DNA from 3 places in the Blautia liquoris genome. Region 3 is predicted to be linked to each of the others. Evidence: a T-box and tRNA genes for the amino acid it is inferred to sense, from the RefSeq annotation. Region 3 holds a T-box; the other regions hold tRNA genes.
What was found. The T-box of region 3 lies ahead of INP51_RS01860 (valine--tRNA ligase). A T-box ahead of a tRNA ligase gene usually reads a tRNA of that ligase, here a tRNA-Val.

Region 1 (4,712 bases), 1.3 Mb from region 3:
ATTACTCACCGCTGCAGTAATATGAACGTCAGGATATTGTTCTCTGACGGTACTGATAACCTTTTCGTTCGTCTCTATACCGTTCTCAGAAGTACATAACATCTCAACAAGTGGATCAATATGTATTCTGGATGGTTTGATGCCATACTCTTTCGCCTTATCCATAATGTTGCCAAAGACCCTCAGACGGTCTTCCGCTGTCTTTGGAATTCCGGAATCATCACTGCAAAGGGCAATTACTTCCCAGTCTGTATCTGCAATCAGCGGAAATATCTTATCAATTTTCCCACCTTCCATGGATACCGAATTGATAAGTCCAGGACGTTTACAATATGGGAAAACCTCAGTAAGAACAGCAGGGCTTGGGCTATCCACACTGATTGGCAGATCTGTAACCTCCTGGATACAATCAATCATCCATCTCAATGTGTCGGCTTCCACTTCCTCAGGAACAGATGCACAGCAGTCAATAAATGTTGCATTCGCTGCTTCCTGTATTCTGGCTCTTTCCTTTATAAACTCTGAGTCTCTTTTTGCAATCGCCTCCGCTACAACTGGAATTGATCCATTGATTTTTTCACCAATGATTATCAATTGAGTTACCTCCTCTTTTATGACAGCCTCCATAATCCTTAGTTAAATGACTGTTCTTAAGTTTACTTTACAATTAAGATTGTATCAGATATTTATTTTGTATCATATCCGCATAAGTATTGACATTCGTGCTAATCCTTCATACACTATGTATGATGGAATTGCATGAGCACTCGTCCGAAGCAATCCGCGGTATCATCAAAGGTGCAAAAACCTTACGCCAAACAAACATAAGGAGGATTAAGTCCATGAAACTAAGTGAACGTATTATCTGCAAGGAACTCTGCAGACATTATAATATTACAATACCCATAAGTTCAAAGACAGAGCTTTCTCTTGGACGCCCCTATATCTGTGAAACAACCCAGGAACATCTGACTGGACACATCCTGATCTGTAAAAATGATATCCAAAGTCTCTTCGAATCCAAAAGCATGACCGATAATTTTATTCTCCATGTTTCCGGTGGAAATGCGTTTCCAACATACGCTTCATCCAATGTGTTGGAACTTCCAGAGACAACAGATGTATTTGAATTATGTAATTTCTTGCAATCCATATTTGACCATTACGATGACTGGGATGAGTCGCTTCATGAAATGATGAAACTATCGGAGCCTCTTTCGGCTCTTTTAGACGCCAGTTTTAGTATCTTTAATAATCCCTTGATTCTTCGGGCATCTGATTATTTCATGCTGGCACATTCCTCTGTCATTGATGAGAATTCCAGCCTTTCACACTTGGTTGATCCTTCCGCCAACTTTGAAAATATGACAACCTGTAAACTAGACCCTCTTTATAATCAGGCGAAATACAACACAGAGCCTTTTTTTCTGCCTGAATATCTCACGGGATCCAGAGAACTATGTATCAATTTGTTTGAACATAAAATTTTTTCCTACCGCCTGGTTGTTGCCGAAGAACTTCAAAAGATTGACACGGATATGGCTCCGCTTTTGGAACACTTAAGTTATTACATCGGTCTGTGTCTCTCCAGAATTGAACCCGATAATGGTCACGCCGGATATTCACTGGAGCATCTGCTTCGAGATGTAATCGACAACAAAATCACAGATCTGACGCTTCTTGGCAATCGTTTCTCAGAATATGGCTGGCTTTCAACTCATGACTACTGTTGCTTCAGCCTGAAGACGGCTGCATTGGACCGTCAAAATCTTACCGCAAAATACATCTGTCATCATTTTGAGGATATTATAAAAGGATCTTGTGCCTTTCAAAAAGAAGAGGACATTATTGTTTTTGTAAACCTGACTCGATTTGGAAAAAGCGAAGAAGAACTTGTCACCTCCTGCATTGAATTTTTAAGAGATAGTTTTTTAAAGGCCGGAATCAGCAATACATTCCACGGCACTTATGATTTGTACTACTGTTGTATGCAATCACGGATTGCACTCGATATTGGTACACGCCACCAGCCTTATCACTGGATTCATAAATTTGAAAAACTATCCCTGCTCTGGCTCCTAGAGAACGCAACAGGGAGTATGCCTGTGCCCTATGCCTGTTCCGGAAAAATATTTGCCTTAAAACGGTATGATATCATTCATAAATCGGATTACTGCAAAACCATGGAAGTTTATCTGAAAAATCATATGAACGCTATGGCCGCAGCAAGGCAACTATTCATACATCGAAGTACTTTTCTCTACAGACTTGACAGGATCAAAGAAATTGCAGGTGTTGACTTTGAAGATGAGAATATGCTTTTTTATCTCGAACTCTCCTATCGCATTATCGAGTCTGAGGGAAATGTATCAATGGAAAGCTTCGAAGATCACGAAATTAAGAATAAATAAATGATGGTTGACTATTGATTTTTCCACTCAAAGTGATATACTTATAACTATCGAAAAAACGGAAGCATAGCTCAGCCGGGATGAGCGTTCGCCTCACACGCGAGAGGTCAGGGGTTCGAGCCCCCTTGCTTCCATTTTTTGGGGCATTAGCGCAGTTGGGAGCGCGTTACATTCGCATTGTAGAGGTCGTGGGTTCGAATCCCATATGCTCCATGAGAAGGTTTGGTCAAAAGCTGCCTAGATGCTTTATGACAAAAGGGACTATCGCGAAAGATAGTCCCTTTTTATATCTACTAACACAAGTTTAAAACTTCCCGGCTTTTGCCGCTTCCTCTACGGCTACCGATACAGCTACCGTCATACCTACCATTGGGTTGTTTCCTGCACCGATCAGTCCCATCATCTCAACGTGAGCCGGAACAGAAGAGGAACCTGCGAACTGAGCATCGCTGTGCATACGTCCCATAGTATCTGTCATTCCATAGGAGGCAGGGCCTGCAGCCATATTGTCCGGATGCAGTGTTCGTCCTGTGCCGCCGCCCGAAGCTACCGAGAAATATTTCTTTCCTGCTTCGAGGCGTTCTTTTTTGTATGTACCGGCTACCGGATGCTGGAAACGAGTCGGATTCGTTGAGTTTCCGGTGATGGATACGTCAACATTTTCTTTCCACATGATCGCCACACCTTCTGTGACATCATTTGCCCCATAGCAATTGACCTTTGCACGAAGACCATCGGAATAGGATTTCCGGAATACTTCTTTTACTTCCCCAGAGTGATAATCCATGTCAGTTTCAACATATGTAAACCCATTAATTCGGGAGATAATCTGAGCGGCATCTTTGCCAAGGCCATTTAAAATAACGCGAAGCGGGTTTTTGCGAACCTTGTTTGCCTGTTCGGCAATCCCGATGGCTCCCTCAGCAGCAGCAAAGGATTCATGTCCGGCAAGAAAGCAGAAACACTCTGTATCTTCTTCAAGCAGCATCTTTCCTAAATTTCCGTGTCCGAGTCCAACTTTACGCTGATCAGCGACGGATCCTGGAATACAGAAAGACTGAAGTCCCTCACCGATTGCTGCGGCAGCTTTGTCTGCTTTCCTGCAGTCTTTTTTGATTGCAATGGCAGCTCCTACCGTGTAAGCCCATTTTGCATTTTCAAAACAAATCGGCTGAATATTTTCAACCATTTTATATACATCTATTCCGGCAGCTTTTGTGATATCGGCACATTCTTCTATAGAACCGATTTCATATTCAGCTAACTTTGCCAGAATCTGTTTTTCTCTTCTTTCATATGATTCAAATAAAGCCATGATATTTGTCCTCCTACCTTACTCTTTTCTTGGGTCAATGATGCGAGCGGCGTCTTCAACTCGTCCATACTGTCCCTGTGCTTTTTCAAATGCAGTATTTGCATCGTCTCCGCCCTTTATGAATTCCATCATTTTTCCGAAATTCACAAATTTGTATCCAATGATTTCATCATCATCATCGAGGGCGATTCCAGTCACATATCCATCAGTCATTTCGAGGTAACGAGGACCTTTTTTCAATGTACCATACATGGTTCCAATCTGAGAGCGGAGACCTTTTCCGAGATCTTCAAGACCGGCACCTACAGGGAGACCATCCTCTGAAAATGCACTCTGGCTTCTGCCATATACAATTTGCAGAAAGAGTTCTCTCATAGCAGTGTTGATTGCATCACAAACGAGGTCAGTGTTGAGGGCCTCTAAGATTGTAAGACCTGGGAGAATTTCTGAAGCCATAGCGGCCGAATGAGTCATTCCTGAACATCCGACAGTCTCTACCAATGCCTCCTGGATAATCCCGTCCTTGACATTTAAGGTCAGCTTACAGGCACCTTGCTGAGGCGCACACCAGCCCACCCCATGTGTAAGACCGGAGATATCTTTTATTTCTTTTGCCTTTACCCATTTGGCCTGTTCCGGAATCGGAGCTGCGCCGTGATGTACACCCTGGGCAACCGGGCACATCATTTCTACTTCGTGTGAATAAATCATTCCTTTAACTCCTTTCAAAAATCAATTGATCATGTGCCGCAGAAATTGTCATTTTTGCGCACTATGTCTATTTTCTCACAAACTTCCTGTTTCGTAAAGGACTTTTTAATCCTGAATATCATTATCACGCGGTGTACGAACCATAATTCCGTTAATCTCAATTTGATCAGAAGCTTCAATCATAATATAAGGAACACCATCAATCATCCTGCTCTCAATCAACTGCGTCTTATCCGGTGCAACTTTTATGATGACATCAGGGGTTTTGATTTCGT
Region 2 (4,712 bases), 1.6 Mb from region 3:
TTTGTTTGCATTTTCAGGAAAGATAAATGTGACTTTATTGCCTTCAACTCTCGCATCTAACCGTTTCCTCGAAAAAGAAATATATCCACTGCATATCAAAGAATACGGATATGCGTAATGCGTAAGAAAAGAGGTGCATTCTTTATATCGTTCCTCTGAGAGATTTGAATTGATTTTTTCTTCCGAAAGAGCTAATGTACTATTCCCAAGCCAATTTAGTGCCTGATTAAGTGCATCCATATAGTCTGTAATCTTTTTTAATGCAAACGGATTTAACATACTACTCATTACAGCCAAAGAGCATAAATCCTCAAAAGATGCAAGTAATTCATATGTGACCTGTTGCTTGTTACCAACAAACACCGGATGATTATTGTGATACGCATCAATTATTTTTTCTATTTCTCTAATCTTCATTATTTCCACCGTCCTCCCAAGTATATCCAATCCACAGCCTAAACTCTCTCTGACAACAAAATCGGCAACTCAATACCCGACATCTAAATCGGCGTCTAAACTATACACACTTTTTATGTTCCTCGCTTATCGCCCTGTTTCCGCAGAGCGCTATGTTTAGGCCTCTGATTGAATGTTTTCGTACTCACGATAGCAAAAAGGCCCTAAATCGGGCCCTTTTCTTAACTTTTTACCTGACCCTTGACATCAACACTACCGTCTCCACATGTATGGTCGAACAGAACATATCAACGCAGCAGACTTTTTCTACTCTATATCCGCCTCTTATCAGCACCGCAAGGTCTCTTGCGAGACTTGTCGGCTTACATGAGATATAAACCATGCGTTCGACTTGAAAGTTCAGAATTTTTGGAAGTGCTTTTGGATGGATACCTTCCCTCGGTGGATCCAGGACGATAAAATCCGGTTTCCTGTCAATTTCATCGATCATTTTTAAGACATCTCCGGCGATAAAGCTGCAGTTTTCCAGCCCATTCATCTTGGCATTTTCTCTGGCTGCTTCCACGGCCTCTTCCACGATCTCAACTCCGATCACTTCTTTTGCAATCGGTGCCAGCATCTGCGCTATGGTTCCGGTTCCGCTGTATAAATCAAACACGGTCATATCTTTCATGTCACCGATATAAGATCTTGCTTTCGAGTAGAGGATCTCGGCGCCAAGTGAGTTCGTCTGAAAGAAGGAAAACGGCGAAATCTTGAATCGCAGATCTAGCAGTGTTTCATAAAAATAGTCTTGTCCATATAAAATCCGTGTCTCATCACTTTGAACCACGTCTGCCAATGAATCGTTGACAATATGGAGAATTCCGACAATTTTTCCCGTAAGCTTTAAAGCCAGAAGTTTCTCTACAAGAGAATCCAGATTGCAAACATTTTGACTGGTGGTCACCAGATTCACCAGTATCTCTCCTGTCTTTTCTGCTCTTCGCAGAAGAAGGTGGCGGAGATACCCGACATGGGATATCTTGTGATAATATGGCATAGGGTTCTCCGTAAAATAGTCGAGTACAGTTCTCAAGATCAAGGTCATGTCCTCATGAACAATCTTGCAGTCATCTGCAGTCAGAATGTCATATGTACTGCCCTTCTTATGTAGTCCAAGCGTCAGAGGTCCGTCTTTATATTCATCTCCAAAAGAGAACTCCATCTTGTTACGGTACTCGAATTCTTTCGGGCTTCCATATATTCCTTCGAATTGATAATCGGGGGTTCCCTCTTCATCAATTTGACCTGCCTCAGTAAGCGTTCTATCCAATATCTGCCGCACCTGTGACTTCTTCATCTCCAGCTGATCATCATAGAGCATGGTCTGGTACATGCACCCACCACAAGCCGGAAAGATGCTGCAGACCGGTTTTCTTTTTTCAAGGGGCGAAGGTTCCAGAACTTCGAGAATCCGTCCCTCTGCCTTATTTTTGCGCTTTTTGTGAATAATAAAACGTACCTTTGAGCCACAGATTCCATTTTTGACGGTGACAGTATTCTCTCCTACACGCACCAGCCCTTTATTCGGAAAATCGATTTTTTCAATTACACCCTCATATATTTCGCCTTTTTTCATAACAATCTCCTAATCAGATATAATTTATTTTCTTTGACACTCCCCACAGCTAAAGCAGGTGGATTCTTGTTTCAACCACTATGATACAAGAAAAGATTTCTCGCATGAAAGTGACAGAAAGAAAGCTCCGGCACAAAAGCACCGAAGCCTCAGCTCTCTGAATATTATTCTTCACTATCATCATCGTCTTCAAAGTAGTCATCAAAGTCATCATCAAAATCATCTTCAAAGTCCTCCAGATAATCCGGAGTGAAGAACCGATATACTGCATAAGCAATTCCGGCCACAGCTGTTACCGCTCCGATTATAGCCAGAACCCACAGCAGGGTGTTCTTAGACTTCTCGTCTTCTTTATCTCTCTTCTTTAATAACTCTACGACATCATCTAACCTATTCATTCAAACACCAACCTTTCTGCCGAAATAGATTTCTTTTATTTAGTATACCGCAATTAACATCGGTTATTCTAATTGATCGAAAGATTAACTTGACAGTATACCAAGTATGGCTTCTATTGCTGAAATAAAACTGAAAATATATTTCCTTTTCATTATATCACAGGCACTATAATAATGCCACCATTTTAGGAAAATAAAACAAACCCCCGAAAGCCTTGTACTTACGGGGGTTTGTGTAATAGCGAGAAAGGGATTTGAACCCCCGACACTGCGGGTATGAACCGCATGCTCTAGCCAACTGAGCTATCTCGCCATATTGAATTATACTTCTGTTCCAGAAGAGTGGGACCTACAGGGCTCGAACCTGTGACCCTCTGCTTGTAAGGCAGATGCTCTCCCAGCTGAGCTAAGATCCCATTTTATTCGCTGTCGATTTTTGTTATTTCTCTCAACCGACTTGCTTATTATACTATTAAAACGCTCCTGTTGTCAATAGGTAATTTTTTAAATTGTAATTATTTTTTCAACAATTTACGGAACAACTCCTCTGCAGCCCTTTTTCTCCTTTTTGTCTCCTCTTTCAGAACAATTGCCCTTTCATTATCATACTCAATGACATCTCCGTCTGCAGGACGAGACTCGAACTCAGATACCGGTATATTCAGAATCTTTTTATCTTCGGTCTCACATACAGCCAGATTTCCCTCCAATCGATCCACAATCAGTTTCATTTGCTACACACCTCCTGCTATTATTTATCCATTACTGTGGGGGATTACAAACGCTGCAAGGTTCTAATCCCCTGTTGCGTGCTTCTGATAATTTCACTTCTATGTAACTGTTCTTTAAGTATTTACATCCGTCTGTATGATATTTTGTTCCTGCTTTCGTGATATATACGGTGGGATCCTGTTCTGTCTTATTGGGCACCTGTGCTGCCTCCATGGATGCTTCTTTTGTATTCCATGAAATGTGTGCTCCATCGCTGGACGCTATAATGGTACCCTGTTGGTCTGTCCTAAATGTCTGGATATTGTGCTGTGCAAATCTCTGCAGAATTTCCTGATCGGGATGACCATACTGATTATTCACCCCACAGCTGATCACCGCATACGTCGGAGATACTGCATCTAGCATAGCTTCCGAATTAGATGTTTTACTTCCATGATGACCGGCTTTCCATACATCCGCTTTCAGATCTATCCCGGATCCAATAATGTCTCGCTCGGCTGCATCTTCCGCATCTCCTGCCATGACAAAACTATTGTCTCCATATACAAGCTTTATCCCAATGGACCAGTTGTTCAGATTATCCCCATAATCGACCCCTGGCTTTGGTGACAGTATAGTAATCTTCGCATCACCTAGCTGATACTCCTGTCCGGTATTTGCCTGTGTGATCTGAAGTCCTTTTTCCTGTATTGCCGCAAGGACATCCATGTAAGTCTGTGAAGTATGAATTTTCTCAGGAAGTATGACGTTTTCGACATCAAATGAGCGAATCACATCATCAAGGCCTCCGATATGATCTTCATGAGGGTGTGTGCCTACCACATAGTCCAGCCGGGTAATTCCCTGCTGCTGCAGATATGTTACAACCTTTTTCCCATCCTCATTCTTTCCGGCATCAACAAGCATCGCTGCATCGGATGTCTTAATCAATATGCTGTCAGCCTGTCCAACATCCAGGAAATGCACTTCCAGCGGAGTTTTTTCCTGTTCGTTTTCCGCTGCCGCTGCATCCGCCTGCTGCTCCACATGGGATGCCGGTTTTGGTGCGCATCCTATGTTCAGTATCAGAATTACAAAAAACAGAGTCCCGAAAAGCCAACGAAATACAGAGGCTTTCTCTTTTAATGTTCTCATAGATGTCTTTGAAAACCCCTTTCTTATTCAGGTGAACTAATCAAATTGAGGAAACCTGTGACTGCTGAGCAGTCAAAAAGTTTAATAGAAAAATCGCCAGAAGCCTGTAAATACAAGCATTCCAGCGATGTTTATTCATAGTAGATAGGGGAGTTGAACCCCTGATTCCGCCGTGAGAGGGCGGCGTCTTAACCACTTGACCAATCTACCTTGCTCAATTATAATAACTCATTCCAAAGAAAAATGCAAGCCTTTTTTTTAATTTTTTTAAAAAACTGACTTTTTCTACAATTCGTAGTGATAGGAAGGTCAAAAGGTTATGCTTTTCATGACTGTATGAAAAGCATAACCTTGGAAGCCGAACAAACATAAGAATGTAGTCCGACAGGATCCGAACACACATCAAGACT
Region 3 (4,712 bases):
GAATTCGCCAATATCATCAGCGAATTCCAGTCGACCTTAACGGCCTCTGAACGAATCTTCCGTATCATCGATGAAGAACCTGAGAAGGCAGATAAGCCAGGGGCAAAGGAACTTACAGACGCCGCAGGTGAGGTTGAATTAGATGATGTCAAGTTTGGATATAACCCAGACAAAACGATCATTCACGGTCTGTCGATCGATGCAAGACCGGGCCAGACGGTGGCAATTGTGGGCCCTACGGGCGCCGGGAAAACCACCATTATCAATCTTCTGATGCGGTTTTACGATGTGAATGAGGGAGAGATCTTCGTCGATGGGAATGAAATACGTGATATGACAAGGGACAGCCTGCGTGGTTGTTATACGATGGTGTTGCAGGATACATGGCTTTTTTATGGAACAATATTGGATAATATCATCTACGGAAATGAAGATGCAACGATGGATGAGGTGATTGCCGCCGCAAAAGCCGCAAGAATCCACTCTTATATCGAACATCTGCCGGATGGATATCAGACCATATTGTCTGACGATGGTGTCAATATATCAAAGGGTCAGAAACAGCTGATTACGATAGCCCGCGCGATGCTGCCAAAAAGCCGAATGTTGATCCTCGACGAGGCAACTTCAAACGTAGACTCACGTACAGAATTTAAGATCCAGGAGGCGATGGCTCTTCTGATGAAGAATCGTACCAATTTTGTCGTTGCGCACCGCCTGTCCACAATCAAGAATGCCGACAAGATTCTGGTGATCAAAGATGGAGATGTCATAGAACAGGGAACTCATGAAAAACTTTTGAAGGAAGATGGGTTTTATGCGAAGTTATATAATAGTCAATATTCATGATACCAGGGTCCCAAGTGCGGAGTAATCCGTGTATCATAGGGGTCAAATTACTTTTGACCCCAACATCTATTCATAAGAGGAATTTACTTCAAGTGATCGAGAATAAAAAAAGAGCCTTTCCAGGCTCTTGGGATTTTTATATCGGGAGAATAGCTTCCCTGTCATACACACTGCAAGCGGAAACTCCAAATCACTAATTGCGGAGGAAGTGATCGGGAATATACAGGTGCATGAACAGTGGAAGTATTCACCCTGCCGTTTCATGCAATGCATAAATTCCGCTCCAAGGTCCCGTTAGGATTAAACGTCCCTAATCGGGTATTCCATATCGAATGGATAGATGGAAAACTTTGCTCGGAAGCTTCAACCTTTGACAGACTGAGCAGGTTTCCTGGCTTACAGATCAACGCCTGACGCTCCTTCTCATACAAAAGTACAATGGATTCTGCGCCCTGCTTTCTGCTTACAGTGACCGGATCGCTTGGGATTTACACCCAGATTCCCTTTTCACCACTACATCGTGATGCACTCAGAATGCTGATATGAAATTTATACATAAACATATCATAGCACTACGAGTGAAATGTGTCAAGAAAGTTTAGAGAATGCAGAATGTTTCTGTTAAAATAGTGAAGGACCGAAAGAACTCTTGACAAATAAAAAAAAGTCTTCTATGATAAACAAATATAAAAGTGTTGAGAAAGAGGAGTACGCAGTACCTGCCGCCTAAGAGAGGATGATTCGCCGGCTGTAAGATCGTCCGGAGGGCAAGCTGCGGAAGGTAGCTTTTGAACTGAGATGCCAAAGACAGGCGAATTGTAAAGCCTGATTGTGTAGGCATTTCCGGTTGTCCCCGTTAATAGACAATAATGAGAGATAAACAAAGGTGGTACCGCGGAGTTTTCCGCCCTTTTGGTGTAAGACCGCGGTCATGACCTGTTACAGTAATGAGTGGGAACAAGATTGCGCGTCTGGCACATATTTTGTTCCCATTTGACGTTATTGTAAAGGAGAAAGAGATGAGTAAAGAGCTTGCCAAGACCTATGATCCAAAAGGTCTCGAAGACAGATTATATCAAAAATGGATGGATAAGGGGTATTTTCATGCAAAGGTAAACCCAGATAAGAAACCGTTTACCATCGTGATGCCTCCGCCGAATGTGACCGGCCAGCTGCATATGGGTCATGCACTGGATAATACCATGCAGGATATCATTGCGCGCTTTAAAAGAATGCAAGGATATGAGACTTTGTGGCAGCCGGGCACTGATCATGCTGCAATCGCCACAGAAGTCAAGGTGACGAACATGCTGCGCGATAAAGGCATCGACAAAGAGGAAATCGGCCGCGATGAATTTCTGAAATACTGCTGGGAGTGGAAAGAAAAGTATGGAGACCGTATCGTGGAACAGCTCAAGAAGCTGGGATCTTCTGCAGATTGGGAGAGAGAACGCTTCACTATGGACGAAGGCTGTTCCAAGGCTGTCGAGGAAGTTTTTGTAAGACTGTATGAAAAGGGCTACATCTATAAAGGTTCAAGAATCATCAATTGGTGTCCGGTCTGTCAGACGTCACTTTCGGATGCTGAGGTAGAACATGAAGATCAAAATGGACATTTCTGGCATATTCATTACCCGATTGTGGGAGAAGAAGGCCGTTTTGTGGAGATTGCGACCACCCGTCCGGAGACGATGTTGGGGGATACTGCCGTTGCAGTGAATCCAACCGATGAGAGATACCAGGATCTGATCGGGAAAATGCTGAAACTGCCGCTTACTGACCGTGAGATTCCGGTTGTGAAAGATGAGTATGTTGATAAAGAGTTTGGAACAGGCTGCGTAAAGATTACACCGGCTCATGATCCCAATGATTTCGAAGTCGGAAAACGTCACAATCTGGAAGAAATCAATATCTTAAATGATGACGGAACAATGAATGAGCGTTGTGGAAAATACGCCGGGATGGACCGCTACGAGGCCAGAAAGGCAATGATCGAGGATCTGAAAAAGGAAGGACTTCTCGTGAAGACGGTGGAGCATGTACACGCGGTTGGAACACATGACCGCTGTCATACAACTGTGGAGCCGATGGTGAAACCTCAGTGGTTCGTAAAGATGGATGAGATGGCAAAAGCGGCGAAAGATGCCTTGAATAACGGAGAACTTAACTTTGTTCCGGAACGTTTCGACAAGACATATCTGAACTGGCTTGATAACATTCATGACTGGTGTATCTCCAGACAACTCTGGTGGGGCCATCGGATTCCTGCATATTACTGTGATGACTGTGGTGAAGTAGTCGTGAAGAAGGACGGGGCGCCGGACGCTTGTGAAAATTGTGGATGTACACATTTCACTCAGGATCCGGACACCCTGGATACGTGGTTCAGCTCAGCACTGTGGCCGTTTTCAACACTTGGATGGCCGGACAAGACACCAGAACTTGAATATTTCTATCCCACGAATGTCTTGATTACGGGTTATGATATTATCTTTTTCTGGGTGATCCGCATGGTGTTTTCCGGAATTGAACAGACTGGACAGGTGCCGTTCGACCATGTTCTGATGCATGGACTGGTTCGCGATTCCGAGGGGAGAAAGATGAGCAAATCTCTCGGAAATGGCATTGACCCACTTGAGGTGATTGACAAGTATGGTGCCGATGCTCTTCGCATGACGCTGATTACAGGAAATGCACCGGGAAATGACATGCGTTTCTACTGGGAGCGTGTAGAAGTAAACCGCAATTTTGCGAATAAAGTATGGAATGCTTCCAGATTTATCATGATGAATCTCGAAAAAGCTGAATTGCCCGATACAATCAGGAACAGCGAGCTGACAAGTGCCGACAAGTGGATCTTAAGTAAAGTAAATACACTGACCCGGGAAGTGACAGATAATCTTGAGAAGTTTGAGCTTGGAGTTGCGGTGCAAAAAGTTTATGATTTCATATGGGAAGAGTTTTGCGATTGGTATATCGAGATGGTGAAACCGCGTCTTTACAGCGAAAACGATACATCAAAGGCGGCTGCACTTTGGACATTAAAGACCGTTCTTTGCGATGCACTGAAACTGCTTCATCCTTATATGCCTTTTATTACAGAGGAGATTTACTGTACTCTAAATCCAGGGGAGGAATCCATTATGACTTCATCATGGCCGAAGTACAAGGATGAATGGAATTACCGGGATGATGAGGAAGCTGTTGAAATTATCAAGGAGGCAGTTCGCCAGATTCGCACGGTGAGGAGCGAGATGAATGTTCCCCCGAGCAAAAAGGCATCGGTATATGTTGTATCTGAGAACGAGAAGATTCGCGATGTCTTTATGAACGGTAAGATCTTCTTTACTTCCCTAGGCGGAGCCAGTGAGGTGTTAGTACGTGAGAACAGAGATGGTATCGCGGATGATGCACTCTCCGCCGTGATTCCGAATGCGACAATCTATATTCCTTTCGCAGAGCTCGTAGATATTGAAAAAGAGATCGAACGTTTGAGAAAAGAAGAGCAGCGTCTTAAAAAAGAGATTGCACGTTCACATGGCATGCTTGGCAATGAAAAGTTTCTGAACAGAGCACCTGAAGCTAAAGTTCAGGAAGAAAGAGATAAACTGGAGAATTATCGGCAAATGATGGATCAAGTGAAGGAACGGCTGGCACAGCTATCCTGAAAGAATGATCCTGTGAGGAGATTAGAATGAAGTTACTGAAAAAAATTAACTGGCAGAAGATAAGTATATTCTGTAATAGGGTTTCCATAATTTTACAGGCTCTGGCCTGCTGCCTGCTTTATTTTGTGATAGAAGCGATTTCCCGCCATTCCTTTGTACAGGCCTGGGATTTTATGACGAGCCGTCCATGGGTAT

Region 1: it encodes a tRNA-Val, which carries the amino acid that the T-box ahead of INP51_RS01860 (valine--tRNA ligase) is inferred to sense. The anticodon was not compared.
Region 2: it encodes a tRNA-Val, which carries the amino acid that the T-box ahead of INP51_RS01860 (valine--tRNA ligase) is inferred to sense. The anticodon was not compared.

Annotation. Positions count from the first base shown of each region.
Region 1 is NZ_CP063304.1:1,715,183-1,719,894, forward strand. Features, by position in the region: gene INP51_RS07905 (methyltetrahydrofolate cobalamin methyltransferase) at 1-594, opposite strand, end outside; gene INP51_RS07910 (PucR family transcriptional regulator) at 843-2,411, shown strand; tRNA gene INP51_RS07915 (tRNA-Val) at 2,472-2,545, shown strand; tRNA gene INP51_RS07920 (tRNA-Ala) at 2,552-2,624, shown strand; gene INP51_RS07925 (GGGtGRT protein) at 2,716-3,726, opposite strand; gene INP51_RS07930 (iron-sulfur cluster assembly scaffold protein) at 3,745-4,437, opposite strand; gene INP51_RS07935 (DUF4317 domain-containing protein) at 4,543-4,712, opposite strand, start outside.
Region 2 is NZ_CP063304.1:1,992,547-1,997,258, forward strand. Features, by position in the region: gene INP51_RS09140 (hypothetical protein) at 1-417, opposite strand, end outside; gene rlmD (23S rRNA (uracil(1939)-C(5))-methyltransferase RlmD) at 647-2,038, opposite strand; gene INP51_RS09150 (hypothetical protein) at 2,203-2,436, opposite strand; tRNA gene INP51_RS09155 (tRNA-Met) at 2,676-2,749, opposite strand; tRNA gene INP51_RS09160 (tRNA-Val) at 2,780-2,852, opposite strand; gene INP51_RS09165 (DUF3006 domain-containing protein) at 2,952-3,167, opposite strand; gene INP51_RS09170 (ComEC/Rec2 family competence protein) at 3,199-4,302, opposite strand; tRNA gene INP51_RS09175 (tRNA-Glu) at 4,441-4,512, opposite strand; gene pepT (peptidase T) at 4,705-4,712, opposite strand, start outside.
Region 3 is NZ_CP063304.1:402,431-407,142, forward strand. Features, by position in the region: gene INP51_RS01855 (ABC transporter ATP-binding protein) at 1-849, shown strand, start outside; cobalamin riboswitch at 1,214-1,397, opposite strand; T-box leader at 1,536-1,764, shown strand; gene INP51_RS01860 (valine--tRNA ligase) at 1,869-4,517, shown strand; gene INP51_RS01865 (LTA synthase family protein) at 4,544-4,712, shown strand, end outside.